DNA from 2 places in the Sporosarcina sp. FSL K6-6792 genome. Region 1 is predicted to be linked to the other one. Evidence: predicted binding sites of a transcription regulator. Region 1 holds the regulator's gene; the other holds the start of a gene.

Region 1 (8,870 bases):
TTTTTAATTCATGCCATCGTGATGAAACCAGAAGGTAATCCGGTTGGACATATCCATCTTCTTCACGGCATGTCCGAACATATTGGCAGATATGTAGAATTTGCATACTATCTCGTGGAGAAAGGATATATCGTATCTGGTCACGACCACCGGGGACATGGCAAGACGGCAAAAATGAACGGAATGAAAGGGCATTTTGCCGATGAAGACGGATTTGACCACGTTGTTCAGGATGCTTTCGAAGTCATTTCGAAACTCCGGGAGCAGTATCCATCCCCGCGTTTCATTCTGTTCGGTCATAGTATGGGATCGTTCGTCGCACGGAGATATGTCCAACTCCACGGCAATGAAGTTGACCAGGCAATATTTTCAGGAACAGGCGGAGACCCTGGTGCAAGCCGCTTCGCAGGGCAGGCAGTTGCTTACATGCACGGCAAGAAAAACGGTTTTGATCAGCCAGATAATTTCCTGAACAAACTCGTTTTTGGTGGTTTTAATAAGTCGGTTCATCAACCGAAAACGCCATTTGACTGGCTTTCCACCGATACTGAAGCCGTTGAGAAGTATCTGATTGACCCTGCTTGTGGAGTAGTCCCAACCACCCGTTTTTTTGCGGATTTATTCAAAGGACTTGGAGAAATCCATGACATAGATGAAATAAATAAAATCCCTAAAAAACTTCCTATTATCCTCTTTTCAGGGAGTGAAGATCCGGTAGGTGACAGTGGAAAAGGGGTTTGGAGTGTAGCAAAGCAATACAATAAGGCGGGCCTAGAAGATGTTACGGTACTTTTGTTTGAAGGTGGCAGGCATGAAATGCTCCATGAAAAGAACCGTCAACACGTATTCAAAACCGTTTATGACTGGATTGAAAAAAATGAGCAAATATCCTGAAGTAATCGCAATCGTCGGACCAACAGCATCTGGAAAGACGTCGTTAAGTATTGAACTTGCCAAAATAATTGGCGGGGAAGTCATTAATGGTGATGCGATGCAAGTATACAAAGGGCTTGATATTGGGACAGCCAAAATCACAGAAGAAGAGATGAATGGCATCCCGCATCATTTATTCGATGTAAAAGAACCGAATGAACCTTTTTCTGTTGCAGAGTACCAAACGGATGTACGAAAGTGGATAAAAGATATACAGGGCCGTGGAAAAACGCCAATCATCGTAGGGGGGACCGGATTATACATTCAATCCGTACTGTTCGATTTCCGTTTTACAGAAGAAGCGGCGGATCTAGAAGTAAGGAAACGCTTGGAGCAGGAACTTGCTGAAAAAGGGGCCGCATATCTGTATGAAAAACTGGTTGAGCTTGACCCGGTGAGTGCTGAAAAAATTCACCCGAATAATCATCGCCGGCTTGTTCGAGCGCTTGAAATCATTGAAGTTACAGGTAAAACAAAGGAAGATCATGAAGACGACGCAGGACACGCATCTCTTTATGACCATCTCATTGTTGGTCTTGAAATGGACCGGGATGTGCTCTATGAACGGATTGGTCTCCGTGTCGACATAATGATGGAGAAAGGTCTTCTAGAGGAAGCGAAACGATTATGGGATGAAGAAATTCGTGGCGTACAATCTGTACAAGCGATTGGCTATAAAGAACTTCATCAATATATCGAAGAGAAGTTGTTACTAGACGACGCTGTTGAATTAATTAAAAAAAATACGCGTAACTACGCAAAACGGCAAATGACCTATTTCCGCAACAAACTGGACATCAGCTGGTTCGATGCAGAATTGGGAACTACTGAAATTGTAAATAGAATTTTGGCAATCTTGAAGGGTTTCGATAATCCGGGTCGAATAAAGTAAGTGGAGCACTAGAAATATAGCTATGACAACTGGAGGATTCGGCGTATGAAACAGGTTAACATGCAAGAAACGTTTTTAAACTCGTTACGAAAGAATAATACATTTGTAACAGTATTCTTACTGAATGGATTTCAATTGAAAGGACTTATTAAATCGTATGACAATTACACCGTCTTGCTTGAGTCGGACGGCAAGCAACAACTAATTTATAAACATGCGATCTCCACATATGTCCCAACGAAACCAGTAATTTTAAAAGACGAAACGGAATAACCAAAAGCGGAAGCGCCTGGTCAGAGGCGGCAGACATAAGACGTGCCGACGAAGCGGCGTTCTTTGCCGCATAGTTGGACCGACTTATGACCGAGCCTCTAGGCGCTGGAGTCTAGACGTAACCAAAAGCGAAAGCGCCTGTAACAAATGAATGTAGCTTAAGTGCGCCACTTCCTGTGGCAACAGCTACATGACCCACATCCTGTGGGCCCGCGGCAGACATAAGACGTGCCGACGAAGCGGCGTTTTTTGCCGCATAGTTGGAGCGACTTATGACCGAGCCTCTAGGCGCTGGAGTCTAGACGTAACCAAAAGCGGAAGCGCCTGTAACAAATGAATGTAGCTTAAGTGCGCCACTTCCTGTGGCAACAGCTACATGACCCACATCCTGTGGGCCCGCGGCAGTCATAAGACGTGCCGACGAAGTGGCGTTCTTTGCCACATAGCCTGACCAGCTTATGACCGAGCCTCTAGGTGCCCGAAGTCTAGACGTAACCAAAAGCGGAACAGGGAGTAAAATCCCCGTTCCGCTTTTGGTTTTAATGAATTTTTCCATTTGGCAATTTCCATTGGAAAACAAGCGAGAAAATACGTAGACCAGCTGTCACCACAAGTAACGCATAAAGTGCCAGATCACTCTTGAATAGGCCGAGCCCGACTATAAGGCCGGCAAGTGCTGCCCACACTGCGTAGATGTCCCGTTTAAAGACCAGTGGTTTTCTACCTGCTAACAGATCACGGATGACACCGCCACCCGCTCCTGTTAGAACTGCTGCAACCATAACTGCATAAATTGACATGTTCAGTGATATGGCCAGCATGGCGCCTTGAATGGCGAATGCAGCCAATCCAATTGCATCAAAGTAATTACCCCATCTATTCCAATGCGAAAGAAGATACCTAGAAAAAAAGAAAATAATGGTTATCAAAATACTTGCTACAAAAAATAAGAATTGCTGATCCCATAATACAGAGACAGGCACACCTATTAAAACATTACGAACGGCACCACCGCCAAAAGCAGTGACCATACCCAATATATAAACGCCAAAAATATCATATTCCTCTTCCATCGCAACAATTGCGCCCGAGATAGCGAATGCTGCCGTACCGATAAAACTAAAAACATCCCAAGCCACTTCATTTCCTCCATTCAATATACCCTTAAGAATTCTAACAGATAACAATTAATAATCAATGACGAAAACCTTGTAAACGTTGACCTCTACGGACAGACTGATAAGATAATGAAGTGACTATTTAATGAAATGAGGAATACCAATTATGTTTACAGAACAAGACGACCTTTTATTTGAGAATGCGGAAGCAATCGAAGAGAAACTTGCACCATTTTTCAAAGGTATCGAAAAAACTGCCTTTTACAATCAACGGAAAGTACTCGCTGCGTTCCGTAAAAATACGGTGAGCGATTTTCACCTGACTGGCTCAACAGGTTACGGCTATGATGACGCGGGCCGAGATGTATTGGAACAAGTATACGCTGACGTTTTTGGAGCAGAAGATTGCCTAGTACGCAATCAAATTATATCTGGAACACATGCTATTTCAATCAGTCTTTTCGGAATCCTGCGACCAGGTGATGAACTCCTTTATATTACAGGGAAACCTTATGACACATTGGACTCCATTGTTTCTGGAAAAGGGAAAGACACGGGTTCACTGCATGATTATGGCATCACCTATAAACATATCGATTTGAATGAAGATGGTACAGTCGATTTTGCAGAAGTCGCTAAAAACATTCACAGTAAGACGAAAATGATTGGTATCCAGCGGTCAAAAGGCTATTCAGACCGTCCATCTTTCATGGTGGATGAAATCGGTGAAATGGTACGTAAAGTGAAGGCCATCAATCCTGACCTCGTTGTGTTTGTTGACAACTGTTACGGCGAATTTGTCGAGGAACAAGAGCCGATTCAAGTCGGTGTTGACTTAATGGCAGGTTCACTGATCAAAAATCCAGGTGGAGGACTCGCAAGAACGGGTGGTTATATCGCTGGGCGTGCAGACCTAGTTGAAAAGTGTGCATACCGGATGACTTCACCAGGTCTAGGGGCAGAAGCCGGGGCATCGCTGGATACGCTGCGGGAAATGTACCAAGGATTTTTCCTAGCGCCGCATGTTGTCAGTCAAGCCGTAAAAGGAGCGCTTTTCACCGCAGCACTTCTAGAAAGTTTCGGACTCAACACATCGCCGCATTACACAGAAAAAAGAACTGATCTAATTCAGTCGGTATCCTTTGAAAATGCCGATCAAATGATTGCGTTCTGTCGGTCAATTCAAGAAAACTCACCTATCAATGCGCACTACGCCCCTGAGCCGTCGTATATGCCCGGCTACACCGACGATGTCATCATGGCGGCAGGGACATTCATCCAAGGCTCCAGCATCGAACTGACGGCAGACGGCCCCATCAGACCGCCCTATACGGCGTATGTCCAAGGTGGCTTGACGTACGAGCATGTAAAAGTAGCTGTGTTGTCCTCAATTGGTAAATTAGTTAAGGAAAACTTAATCGGGAATTAAATTTAACGAACTGTCATGGCAATCGGCGAAACTGTGAGGGCAAAGCGGTAAACTGTAATGGCAACGCCGAACTGTCACGGTAATCGGCGGAACTGTGAGGGCAAAGCGGTAAACTGTAATGGCAACGCCGAACTGTCACGGTAATCGGCGGAATTGTGAGGGCAAGACGGTGAACTGTCATGGCAAAGCCGAAAACTGTCACGTCAACGCTACAAATAAAAAGGGCTGTTTCCTTCAATCGAAGGAAACAGCCCTTTTGCATACTTAGAATTAATGAATCATACGATAAACGCCAACTACCTTACCTAGAATTGATACGTTATCAAGGATGATTGGATCCATTGAAGCATTCTCAGGTTGCAGACGGAAATAATCTTTTTCTTTAAAGAAACGTTTCACTGTAGCTTCATCGTATTCGGTCATTGCCACGACAATCTCGCCGTTATTTGCTGTCTGTTGTTGTTTAACGACAACATAGTCGCCATTCAAAATTCCGGCCTCAATCATACTGTTACCAACTATTTCAAGCATGAACAGATTGTCTTCCGATGTACCAAAAGATTCAGGTAGTGGGAAGTACTCTTCGATATTTTCAATAGCTGTAATTGGAAGACCAGCCGTAACTTTACCGACAAGAGGTACGTGAAGAACGCCGGGTTTCAACGTTTCTAAGCCTTCTGGATCGAGTACTTCAATTGCTCTCGGTTTTGTCGGGTCTCTTCTTATGAAACCTTTGCTTTCTAATCGCGCTAAATGACCGTGAACAGTCGAACTTGATGCCAAACCGACAGCCTCGCCAATTTCTCTCACGGATGGTGGATAACCTTTTTTCTTCACTTCAGATTTAATGAAAGATAAAATATCTTCCTGTCTTTTTGAAATTTTTTGCATCCTATTCACCTCTCACCTTATATTCTGCTAATTTCCGAAAGTCGTGAAATAAATTCCCGACAATCTAGTCTTTTCGATAGATTCATTATATCAGTCTCTTGTATAAATGGCAAACACAGGTTCGAATAAGTGTTGACAATCTCATATTCCTTTTCTATAATAAGAACAAGCATTCCGAACAAGTATTCGTAAGGGGGAAAAATGATGACTTTTATTAAAAGAAATAGCTATGTTGTACTTATTATCGTTTTATGTATGGTTTTTGCAATTATAGGTGTAAGTAAATACGAGAAGGAACAAATGGTCACGAAAATAACAATCACTGAAGGGGATACGCTTTGGGGTCTCGCTTATCTTCACTCGGATAATATGTCTACAGATAAATGGATCAAAGAAGTGATAAAATTGAATGACCTATCATCTGCTACAATAAAAAAAGGCGAGGATTTACTTTTGCCTGCTGTACGGACTGTAGGGGAAAACAATACACAACTGGCGGGTGTTAATCGATGACAGGGCACTATAAAAGATGTGTCATCTATTGCCGGGTGAGCACTGAGAAAGAAACGCAGGAACTGTCACTGGTGAGGCAGGAAGAGGAGCTAGTGGACTTGGCAGCTGAACTCGGTCTCGAACATGTCGCGACATTTATGGATAAGCACAGCGGTTTTGACATTGACCGTGAGGGGCTTCTAAGTTTGCTGGATTACATCCGTGATGAGGAAGTCGATGCAATCCTAATCCAAGACGAAACCAGACTTGGACGTGGAAATGCTAGGATGGCAGTTTTACATCTATTGGCAAAAACGGACACGGCGATTTATTCACATAATGATAGCGGACCTATAGCGCTCAATGAAATGGACACAATGTTACTTGAGATTTTAGCAATCGTCGAAGAGTACCAGCGTAAACTACATAACGCCAAAATTAAAAGGGGCATGAAACGTGCAGTAAGGGAGGGCTATCGACCCGAGCGTAACTTGAAAAACAGGGGTAACTTGGACGGTCGTGAACGGATTGAAGTGCCAATAGCTGAAATCGTTTCACTGAGGGACAAAGGACTAACCTATGAAGAAATTACTGGCGTCTTGAAAGGACTCGGGCATGATATTAGTAAAGCGACCGTGCATCGCAGGTATAAAGAATATGAGGTGGAGCAGGAAGGCTGATTTATTGCACTTTCTGCTCTTTTTGTATACGTTTGTAGTCATAAACTATAATGGAGGAAATAATATGCTATCAGCTGATAAAATGAAACGAATTAATGAACTATCAAAAAAATCGAAGACGTCAGGTCTGTCGGTCGAAGAAGCTAAAGAACAGACACAACTGCGAAAAGAATATCTAGAGACATTTCGTTCATCAATGCGCAATACAATTGAGAATGTCAAAGTTCTTGATACTGAAGGCAATGATGTGACACCTGATAAGGTGAAAGACGCCCGTGGCGGAAAATATCTAAACTGAGCTTTGCATTAACTGCACGAATTGTCTAAACTAAGATATGTAGATAATTACATATGACGGGAAGGATGTACACAATGACTAAACAAATTGATCAGCTAGCCATTAACACAATCCGTACGCTCTCTATTGACGCAATCGAAAAAGCGAATTCTGGACACCCAGGTTTACCAATGGGGGCTGCTCCGATGGCTTATACACTTTGGACGAAACATATGCATCACAACCCTTCAAATCCACAGTGGTTTAACCGTGACCGTTTCGTTCTCTCAGCAGGACACGGCTCAATGCTTTTATACAGTCTTCTTCATCTTGGCGGTTATGGACTTCCGATGGATGAAATCAAGAACTTCAGACAATGGAACTCTAAAACACCAGGACATCCCGAATACGGTCATACAGTCGGTGTCGAAGCAACAACTGGCCCACTTGGACAAGGCATTGGTATGGCAGTCGGAATGGCAATGGCAGAACAACACCTTGCTGCAACGTACAATCAACCAAGTTTTGACGTTGTCGACCACTACACATACGCTCTATGCGGTGATGGCGATCTCATGGAAGGCGTTGCTGCTGAAGCAATTTCACTTGCAGGTCACTTGCAGTTAAATAAACTGATTGTCCTATATGATAGCAATGATATTTCACTAGACGGCGAGCTTGACATGTCTTTCTCTGAAAATATTCGTAAGCGCTTTGAATCATATGGTTGGAATTACATCCGTGTTGAAGACGGCAACGACATTGGCCACGTTTCATCAGCTATCGAAGAAGCTAAAGGCAATGTCGGAGGTCCGACAATGATCGAAGTTAAAACGGTCATCGGTTACGGGTCACCAAACAGATCTGGAAAATCAGATGCGCATGGTATGCCACTGGGTGAAGATGAAATGAAATTGACAAAAGAATATTATAAATGGACGTTCGAAGAAGATTTCCATGTACCTGAAGGCGTCTATGAAACATTCCAAGAATCTGCCGAGAAATTGGGCGTGCAAAAAGAACAGGAATGGAACGCACTATTTGAAAAATACGAAACGACACATGCGGATCTTGCGAAGCAATTGAAAGATGCAATCGAGCGTAAACTACCTGAAGGCTTCGAAAAATCTTTGCCGACGTATGAAGCGGGTTCATCTCACGCGACACGTTCTGCATCTGGTGACGCTATCAATGCGATTGCTAAACAGCTTCCTTCGTTCTTTGGTGGAAGTGCGGACCTTGCAGGTTCTAACAAGACGACAATTAAGGGAGCAGGAGATTTCCTTGCTACCGATTATTCCGGCCGTAATATTTGGTTCGGTGTTCGTGAGTTTGCAATGGGAACAGCGTTAAACGGAATGACTTTACATGGCGGATTACATGTATTCGGTGGGACGTTCTTCGTGTTCAGTGACTACGTACGTCCCGCAATCCGACTTTCATCACTGATGGGTATCCCTGTCACATACGTATTTACACACGACAGCGTAGCTGTTGGTGAAGACGGTCCTACACATGAGCCAGTTGAACAACTTGCTGCGCTTCGTGCGATGCCTGGATTGTCAGTTATTCGTCCGGCTGACGCTAACGAAACTGCAGCTGCTTGGAATATTGCAGTATCGTCGAAGAACTCGCCAACTGCACTAGTATTGTCTCGTCAAAACTTGACTGTCCTTCCGAAGTCAGCTGAACTTGCGATGGAAGGCGTCAAAAAAGGAGCTTACATCGTATCCCCTGCAAGCAAAAAACAAGCGGACGCAATTTTAATTGCAACCGGTTCTGAAGTTAGCTTAGCGGTATCTTCACAGGCGAAACTATTAGCTGAAGGAATCGATGTTACTGTTGTTTCAATGCCTTCGTGGGACCTGTTTGAGAAACAAGACGA
Region 2 (8,870 bases), 2.4 Mb from region 1:
CGATTCAATTTCTGTGCGAGTACTTTGTAAAGAACTTGATTGATTAGCGTACTTTTCCCTGATCCTGAAACACCTGTTACGGCGATGAATTGTCCGAGCGGAATATCTACATTTACATTTTTCAAGTTATTTTCAGATGCACCTTTAATGACGATTTTTCGTCCGTCCAGTTTACGTCTTTCCAATGGGAGCGGGATAAATTTCTTACCACTCAAATATTGACCTGTCAGTGAGTTAGGGTCATTCATAACTTTTTCAGGTGTTCCTGCAGAAACGATTTCTCCTCCCGCAACACCAGCACCAGGTCCGATATCAATTAAATAATCGGCAGCCATCATCGTATCTTCATCATGCTCAACAACAATCAGTGTATTGCCGATGTCGCGCATACTTTTTAGCGTACCAATTAAACGATCGTTATCACGTTGATGAAGTCCAATAGATGGTTCATCTAAAATATAAAGAACGCCTGTCAGCCTTGAACCAATTTGCGTTGCCAATCGAATTCGCTGAGCTTCGCCGCCGGATAGCGTTCCTGCCGCCCTCGATAACGACAAATAATCGAGTCCAACATTTATTAGGAATCCAAGACGTTCTTCAATTTCACGCAATATAAGCTTCGCAATTTGTGTATCTTTTTCAGATAGCACAAGGTTTTTGAAAAACTGGTCTGCTTCAGTAATGGACAATTCCGTCACTTTTCCGATATGGACGCCATTCACTTTTACCGCAAGTGACTCTTCCTTCAACCGGTAGCCAGCGCAAGTAGGACATGGCCGCTGTGACATATACTTCTCCATCTGTTCACGGATATAATCTGAAGAAGTTTCTTTAAAGCGGCGCTCTACATTTGCCAAAACACCTTCAAAGTAAATATTGCTATCCCGCGTTCCACCAAATTCATTTGTGTAACGGAATCGAATTTTTTCATCTTTCGAGCCATTTAATATTTTATCAAGTTCATCGTCTGGCAATTCATTTACCGGTACATCCATTGATATGCCAAAATGATTCGCGACAGTTTTTAAAAGTTCCGGATAGTATTGAGAGCTTGTCGGCTCCCATGGCGCAATTGCATGATCTTTTAACGACAGCGTTGGATCTGGCACGATTAATTCCGGGTCGACTTCTTGCTTTGTCCCGAGTCCATCACATTCCTGACAAGCGCCAAACGGACTGTTGAACGAAAACATTCTTGGTTCAAGTTCGCCAATTGAAAAACCGCATAATGGACAAGCATGGTGTTCACTGAACAAGATTTCTTCCCCGTCCATGACGTCAACCAAAACAGTACCATCCGCGAGACGTAGAGCCGATTCAAGAGAGTCGCTCAGACGTGGCGCAATGTCTTCCTTCATAACAATCCGGTCGATGACAACCTCAATCGTATGCTTCTTGTTTTTGTTCAATTCAATATTGTCGTCAAGATCTATAATTTCACCGTTGACTCGAATTCGTACATACCCTTGCTTCTTAATATCTTCGATTAATTTCACATGTGTTCCTTTACGACCTGAAACAATCGGTGCCAGAACTTGAATACGCGCACGTTCTGGTAATTTCATAAGGCGGTCAACCATTTGCTCAATCGTTTGGGACGAAATTTCCGTTCCGTGAATCGGGCAGATTGGTTTGCCAACACGTGCATAAAGAAGACGTAGATAGTCGTATATTTCCGTTGCAGTTCCTACGGTCGAGCGGGGATTGCGGCTCGTCGTCTTTTGATCAATTGAAATTGCCGGTGATAGCCCTTCAATGACATCCACATCCGGCTTGTCCATCTGACCTAAAAACTGTCGCGCATAAGAAGATAATGATTCAACGTACCTTCGCTGCCCTTCCGCGTAAATTGTATCGAAAGCGAGGGAGGACTTCCCTGACCCCGAAAGACCTGTCATGACGACCAATTTGTCACGAGGGATATTTATGTTAATATTTTTCAAATTATTCGCTCGTGCGCCTTGTATGATGATTTCTTTATTCTTCATAAAAACCCTACCTTTCAGCCTTCAATTCCATGATTGTATCCCTTAGTTCAGCAGCACGTTCGAAGTCGAGTGCTTTCGCTGCCTCTTTCATCTCTTTTTCCAAAGTTACAAGCAGCTTTGTTTTTTCGTCTTTTGTCAACTTCTTGCCTTGTGTTACTTTTTCTAAATAAGAAATAGCTTCTTCTGATACTGCTGTTGCACGAATCACATCACGGATTTCCTTTTTGATTGTCGTCGGTGTTATGCCATGTTTTTCATTATATTTTCGTTGAATGTCCCGACGTCGCTCCGTTTCCCCAATTGCTTTCGCCATAGAGTCCGTCATTCTATCTGCATATAAAATGACATGTCCATTGGAATTACGGGCAGCACGACCCATCGTCTGAATAAGTGCTCGCTCAGAACGTAGAAACCCTTCTTTATCAGCATCCAAGATTACAACTAGCGATACTTCAGGAATGTCTATCCCTTCTCTTAAGAGGTTAATACCCACAAGGACATCATATGTGCCTATTCGCAGTTCTCTTAACGTTTCAATTCGTTCAAGTGTTTTAATGTCAGAATGAAGGTATTGAACTTTTATACCAATTTCCTTCAAGTAATCGGTCAAATCTTCGGACATTTTCTTTGTTAACGTCGTAATTAGAACACGTTCATTGTTTTTCGTCCGTTCTCTTATTTGACCTATCAAATCATCAATCTGTCCTTCAATCGGACGGATTTCAATCGTCGGATCTAGTAGACCAGTCGGGCGGATAATCTGTTGAATCATCTCAGGCGTATGCTCAATTTCGTAAGGGCCTGGTGTCGCAGAAACATAAATCGCCTCGTGGACATGGTTTTCGAATTCTTGGAATGTAAGCGGTCTGTTGTCGAGTGCTGAAGGCAAACGGAAACCATGGTCAACAAGGACATTTTTCCGTGCCTGGTCACCGTTATACATACCACGGATTTGTGGCAATGAGACATGACTTTCATCTACAATAATGAGGAAATCATCTGGGAAATAGTCAAGCAATGTATACGGTATCGCTCCTGCAGGACGGAGTGTTAAATGACGGGAATAGTTTTCAATACCCGAACAGAAGCCCATTTCTCGCATCATTTCAAGATCATAGCGTGTCCGTTGTTCAAGACGTTGCGCTTCCAATAATTTGTCCTGGGCACGAAACTCTTTCAAACGTTCTTCCAGTTCAATTTCAATATTTTCAATTGCTTTCACCATTTTTTCTTCACCAGTAACAAAGTGAGATGCGGGGAATATGGCAACGTGTTCACGTTCACCGAGGATTTCGCCTGTCAGTGAATCCACTTCGCGAATTCGTTCGATTTCATCACCGAAAAACTCGATACGTAAGCAATGTTCATCCTGGGATGCTGGCAAAAGTTCAACAACATCGCCGCGTACCCGGAACGTACCTCGAGTGAAACTTACGTCATTGCGTTCGTATTGAATATCTACAAATCTGCGAAGCAGTTCATTGCGTCCGATTTCCATACCTGGACGAAGAGAAACAACATGTGCGCTGTATTCTTCTGGGGAACCTAGACCATAAATGCAAGAGACAGATGCAACAATGAGTACGTCATTCCTTTCAAATAAGGAAGATGTTGCAGAGTGACGTAATTTATCAATTTCATCATTGATGCTTGAGTCTTTTTCAATGAAGGTGTCAGTATGCGCGATATACGCTTCTGGCTGATAATAATCATAGAAACTGACAAAGTATTCGACTGCATTGTCAGGAAAAAACTCTTTAAATTCACTATATAATTGACCCGCTAACGTTTTGTTGTGAGCGATAACGAGAGTCGGTTTGTTAATCTCCGTCAAGACATTCGACACGGTAAATGTTTTTCCAGTCCCGGTTGCACCGAGCAAAGTTTGGTGCTTCTCACCTCGGTTATGTCCTTCTAATAGTTGTGCGATTGCAGACGGCTGATCGCCTTGTGGTGTATAAGGGGCTTGCAAATTGAATTTTCCGACCATCGGAAAAACCTCCTCTATCAGTTACATCTATCTTATCACTTTACCCATCTTTTGACGAGTAAAAAGCGAACGTACGTTTTTTTCACTGATTTTTACTTTTATAAACACACAAAAAAACGCTGCATGTCTACTCAACATGTAGCGTCCTTGCATTTTTCAATCATTCTCTTCAAGTTTGCCCAGTCTTTTGGAATACAGTAGGAATGCGCTTTCATCCCTACTGTCAAGCGCAAGGTCAATCAATCCCATGAACCTACTCTTTGTCTGCTCTCTGTGTATATGTTTCAAAAAAAGATCTAAATAAATTTCATTCAGCAGTTTTTCCGCTTGGAGCGAAGTACTGTTTTTCCCTACAGCTTTTAAAAACTCGGCATATGAATAATTGTTCTCCATCCCTATCACCCCTGATGCCTTTTATTTAGTATATCTAATTCCAGAGATAAGTTGCAAGGTTTATTGGAATATTCTATTTTTATATTTAGTCATAATTTATTAAAGAAAAGCGTAAGGCTCCGTTAAGCCCACCGAGCCTAGACACTGTTCCATGACGAGAAATTCATACTTCCTTTTCTACAAACAAACGCCCCGTCTGCAAATGATTGCAAACGGGGCGACTTTTCTTAGTCATATTCTTTTTTCTCTACAGTCAATCTGATAGTAGCCTCAGAGATGATGAGAATAACAGCCCCGACAAGAAGAGGTGTTACAGAAACCCCATAAAGATACAGTGCAGCGCATGTGACTACTGCCGCCTGAATCCATTGGACTGTACGAACGATTCTTTTAATAGCAGCCGGGCGGGTGTCTTCCTTTTCAGGAAATAGCATATCCATCCGAAAATCGTCCCCTGCCCGCAATGCGTGGATAAGTTGTACGGCAGAGGCAAATGCAAGCGCTCCTGCGAAAATAAATACAACAATCGGAAACGGGATGAAAATCGCTCCAAGCGCCGATAAAGCAGTGAGCCTTACCCATAGCCAAAAAATATCATCCGTACGTATAAATGTACGTCTGATTAAATACGGTTGTGCTACAGGCTTACCGAAATTCGGAGATCCCATCGCAAAACCGAGCCATGCTCTTCTACTAATGGATCCTTTCAAATGCGGGACGTCTGTGAAGTAATTGGCAAAACGGTAAAAACGCATCATCCGATTCTGTTCGAGTGATATGAAATGATCGTAAGGGAATGGTTTTAGCATTCTCTTTTTTCGCCAATAGAAGTTGTACAGTACAATGAGTACACCAATAATCAGAAGTATAATTGGACTTCCTTCAAGACCTGCATAAATTATGGTTCCCGCCAATAAAAACCGGAGGGTCCTATCTAGCAAGATCCCTTTTCCATCCAATACATGTCTGAAATTATATTCTGATTCAATGAATACTCGCTTAATGACTAGTATCAAAATCGCGATAACGATGTATTCCATCTTTGAACCGGTCCCTGTAGCTGAAAGTAACGGCAACGCCACAATATATAAAATAAATGGTAATGGCAATTGGGAATAGAAGCTCCAACTCAAAGCCCGTTTCATATACGTAATAAGCTTTTGTTCCAGTGGTAGGAAATAAACCGTGTCAGCAGGTTTCAATAGCGTCACTGGCGGCGAAAAGGTGAGCGCTAATCCAAGTATGAGAGCCGTAAGCAACGCTGCAGGGAATTCCGCTGGCACTTCCTTCAACCATTCGCTATACGTAAAGCCCCCCGCCCCAATTGTGAAGACAAGGACAATTGCCAAATGGCCTGTAAATACATACTTCAAATACTTTTGGAGCTCGGTTATATAATGGACGAACCGAGATCCCCATATTTCACGCAAATTGTTCATTGTCGGTTTCCTCTGTCATCGCGATATACAAGTCGTCCAGTGACGCGCCAGGACGTCCGAATGCATTTCTCAAGTCATCCATCGTTCCTTCTGCTCGCACCCGTCCTTCGTGCAGCAAGATGATCCTGTCGCAATATTTTTCCGCAGTTGCCAATACATGCGTTGACATGAGAATGGAAGCCCCATTTTCTGTTCTCTGCGTCATCTGCTCTAAAAGTGATTTGATGCCGATTGGATCGAGACCCACAAATGGTTCATCAATAATATATAAAGATGGATTAACGAGGAAAGCACACATGATCATTACTTTTTGACGCATCCCTTTTGAAAAATGCGCTGGGAACCAGTTTAGACGTTTCTCCATTCGGAATTCCCGGAGTAACTCATCAGACCGTGCTTCAAACACTTCTTTATCAAGGTCGTATGCCATTGCTGTCAGTTCAAGATGTTCCCTAAGCGTCAATTCTTCATAGAGTATCGGCGTTTCCGGTATATAAGTGAACGCTTTTCTATACTTTTCGGGATCCTCACTGAATGTCACCCCGTTGACACGAATTTCTCCTTTATGAGGATTCATTAATCCAATAATATGTTTAATGGTTGTACTTTTTCCCGCCCCATTTAGTCCAATCAAACCTACTAACTCACCTTGTCCGATGTTAAATGACAAATCATACAGAACAGGTTTACGTGTATAACCGCCTGTTACGTCTTGTAATTCAAGAATTTCCATATCCATCCTCCATTCTTTCATTCATTTTAGCAAAAAACGCTACAAAAAGCTTTTTCCTTCATACAACCGATATAGTATTGAATGATTGCAATCGAATAAAGCTTGGACCTGTAGGATGCAGGTCATGCAGTGGGGAGGGAGGGAGGGATTGACCTACATCCCTCCTTGTTGCGACACGACGTCGCGAACTTAGACTGCCTTCGTCTCCCCCTGTAAGGCTCCTACGCTAGTTTACCGTATTCAATATTTCAACCTATATCTAAAATTATGCTACACTTGTCCCATTCATGAAAATATGAACAGGAGTGTTGAAAATGACTGAATGTATTTTTTGTAAAATCATTGAAGGTACGATCCCTAGCGTTAAAGTTTATGAAGATGAGAACGTTCTTGCCTTCATGGATATTGTACCTGTAACGAAAGGGCATGTCCTTCTCATCCCGAAAACACATCGTGAAAATATCTATGATTTAACTGCTGAAGAAGCGGCACAACTATTTTCCGTCGTACCCAAAATCGCCAATGCCATAAAAGATGAATTCAAACCAGCTGGAATGAATTTACTACAAAACAATGGCGCATATGCGGGACAAGCCGTTTTTCATTCACACCTACACCTCATCCCTCGCTATGATGAAACTGACGGCTTCCAACTTACGTTTGAAACGAAGGAATCTGAAACAAGTATGGAACGAATTCAGGAAGTTGCAGCTGGAATTCGAATGAAATTACAAAAATAAGCTTGTCAATTATCTGAATACCGTGTATGATTCATAATAAGTTTTTCGCTGTCGATCATGAGGATACGATGGGAGAAACACAAAATACTAGATGAGCCGAGGAGAGATGAGAATTGAATACGAAAAGTCTTGTGTTAATGTCATTATTAACTGCTGTAGGTGCTGCACTGTACTTAATAATTCCCCCAATTATGGGTGGAATGAAACCCGATTTCATGCTGACGATGATGTTTATCAGCATATTCCTGTTCCCTGAAGTGCGCAATGTATTTTTACTTGGTGGAACAACAGGTATTATATCAGGTATTTTTTCAAACTTTCCAGGAGGTTTCATCCCCAATGTGATTGATAAGTTCATTACTGCATTTATCATCTATGCAATTATTATCTCACTTAAAAAAGTTGCAGGTAACTTGATTGCTTCCACTGTTGTTGCAGGTATTGGAACTGTATTGTCAGGGAGTATCTTCCTTTCAATCGCCATTTTCATTCTTGGAGCAGATTTACCGTTCGGTGGTTTATTCTTAGCGGTTGTACTTCCAGCTGTTGCGATGAACGGAATTGCATTTTTCTTGATTTACCCGATTGTTAAGGGTTTGGTCAAACGTTCCTCATTTAAAACTGCATTATCTAATTGAAATTATAGCGAAAGCTTTCCGTCTCCACGAGGAGGGCTTTTTTGTTGTCTGTATAATATACCCGAAGATGAAATTTCGGGCACTCCTCCGCTTTTACTAAAGAAAAGATCATACAAGTAACAGTGCTACGCTATATTGAAAGTGACACTGCCCCAATTCGAAAAGGAAATGCTATCGAAAAGGAGTAAGTAGTCATCTACTGGTTACTCAACACATGTAGTTTAAAATATAAAGTAGCGTCTAAACAGGTCACTTGCGCTTGTTTTTATTGCTCATGCACTTTTTAAATGTTTTAATAAAACTAGAGTAAGGAATACTATTCATAACAGGAAGGAGTGTATTATACAATGAAAGCATCTACATTTTTCATCGGACTCGCAGCAGGTTCAGTTGCAGCTGCTGTTACGGTATTGTATTCGACTCCCCAATCGGGCAGTCAACTTCGGACATCCGTCAGGGATGCTTCAAGCGACATGAAATTTTTGTTCAAAGATGTAAAAGTAAAAGTCGATGATTTAAAAGAGTCCATTTCCCACCTTACGAAAGAAGCAAAAGAAACTGTTCCAACAGCAATTGATGGAATTAAAGGGTCAGTAGATCAGTGGCAACAATCAACGGAATCTAATCGGGAACGCATGGAAAAAGAAATTGCCGCAATCCAATCCGCTATTGAAGAGCTTGAGCAAAACTTCGCAAAACAGCAAAAGTAATGTCAATTATGCCTCGGCGTAATTACGTCCAAAATTTGTAATATCCCTCGGAGGCTTGGTCCTACAGGGAATTTGTTCCCACTTATAGATGCCGGGGATTAATGCCAATTCAAGTTAAAAGTAAATACAATCCACCAGTAAGGAATGCAGTCAACTCTCCACGAAAGACCTACATTGTATAGGTTTTAACTAGTGGATACGGCCGCATTCCTTATTTTCATACCCATTTCCCAAAATAT

The links. The regulator LexA, encoded in region 1, represses DNA repair genes until DNA is damaged. The targets are predictions, from matches to a motif close to CGAACATATGTTCG.
Region 2: the regulator LexA is predicted to act here: its motif matches at 4,045-4,058, upstream of uvrB (excinuclease ABC subunit UvrB).

What each region holds. Positions count from the first base shown of each region.
Region 1 is NZ_JBBOSA010000001.1:4,502,853-4,511,722, forward strand. It holds gene MKZ26_RS21565 (alpha/beta hydrolase) at 1-894, shown strand, start outside; gene miaA (tRNA (adenosine(37)-N6)-dimethylallyltransferase MiaA) at 860-1,825, shown strand; gene hfq (RNA chaperone Hfq) at 1,871-2,098, shown strand; gene MKZ26_RS21580 (hypothetical protein) at 2,397-2,654, opposite strand; gene MKZ26_RS21585 (trimeric intracellular cation channel family protein) at 2,638-3,237, opposite strand; gene MKZ26_RS21590 (methionine gamma-lyase family protein) at 3,383-4,645, shown strand; gene lexA (transcriptional repressor LexA) at 4,916-5,536, opposite strand; gene yneA (cell division suppressor protein YneA) at 5,741-6,049, shown strand; gene MKZ26_RS21605 (YneB family resolvase-like protein) at 6,046-6,708, shown strand; gene MKZ26_RS21610 (DUF896 domain-containing protein) at 6,773-7,006, shown strand; gene tkt (transketolase) at 7,081-8,870, shown strand, end outside.
Region 2 is NZ_JBBOSA010000001.1:2,105,356-2,114,225, forward strand. It holds gene uvrA (excinuclease ABC subunit UvrA) at 1-1,988, opposite strand, end outside; gene uvrB (excinuclease ABC subunit UvrB) at 1,996-3,978, opposite strand; gene MKZ26_RS10180 (IDEAL domain-containing protein) at 4,135-4,371, opposite strand; gene MKZ26_RS10185 (ABC transporter permease) at 4,599-5,810, opposite strand; gene MKZ26_RS10190 (ABC transporter ATP-binding protein) at 5,794-6,543, opposite strand; gene MKZ26_RS10195 (HIT family protein) at 6,858-7,283, shown strand; gene MKZ26_RS10200 (tryptophan transporter) at 7,397-7,921, shown strand; gene MKZ26_RS10205 (YtxH domain-containing protein) at 8,269-8,631, shown strand.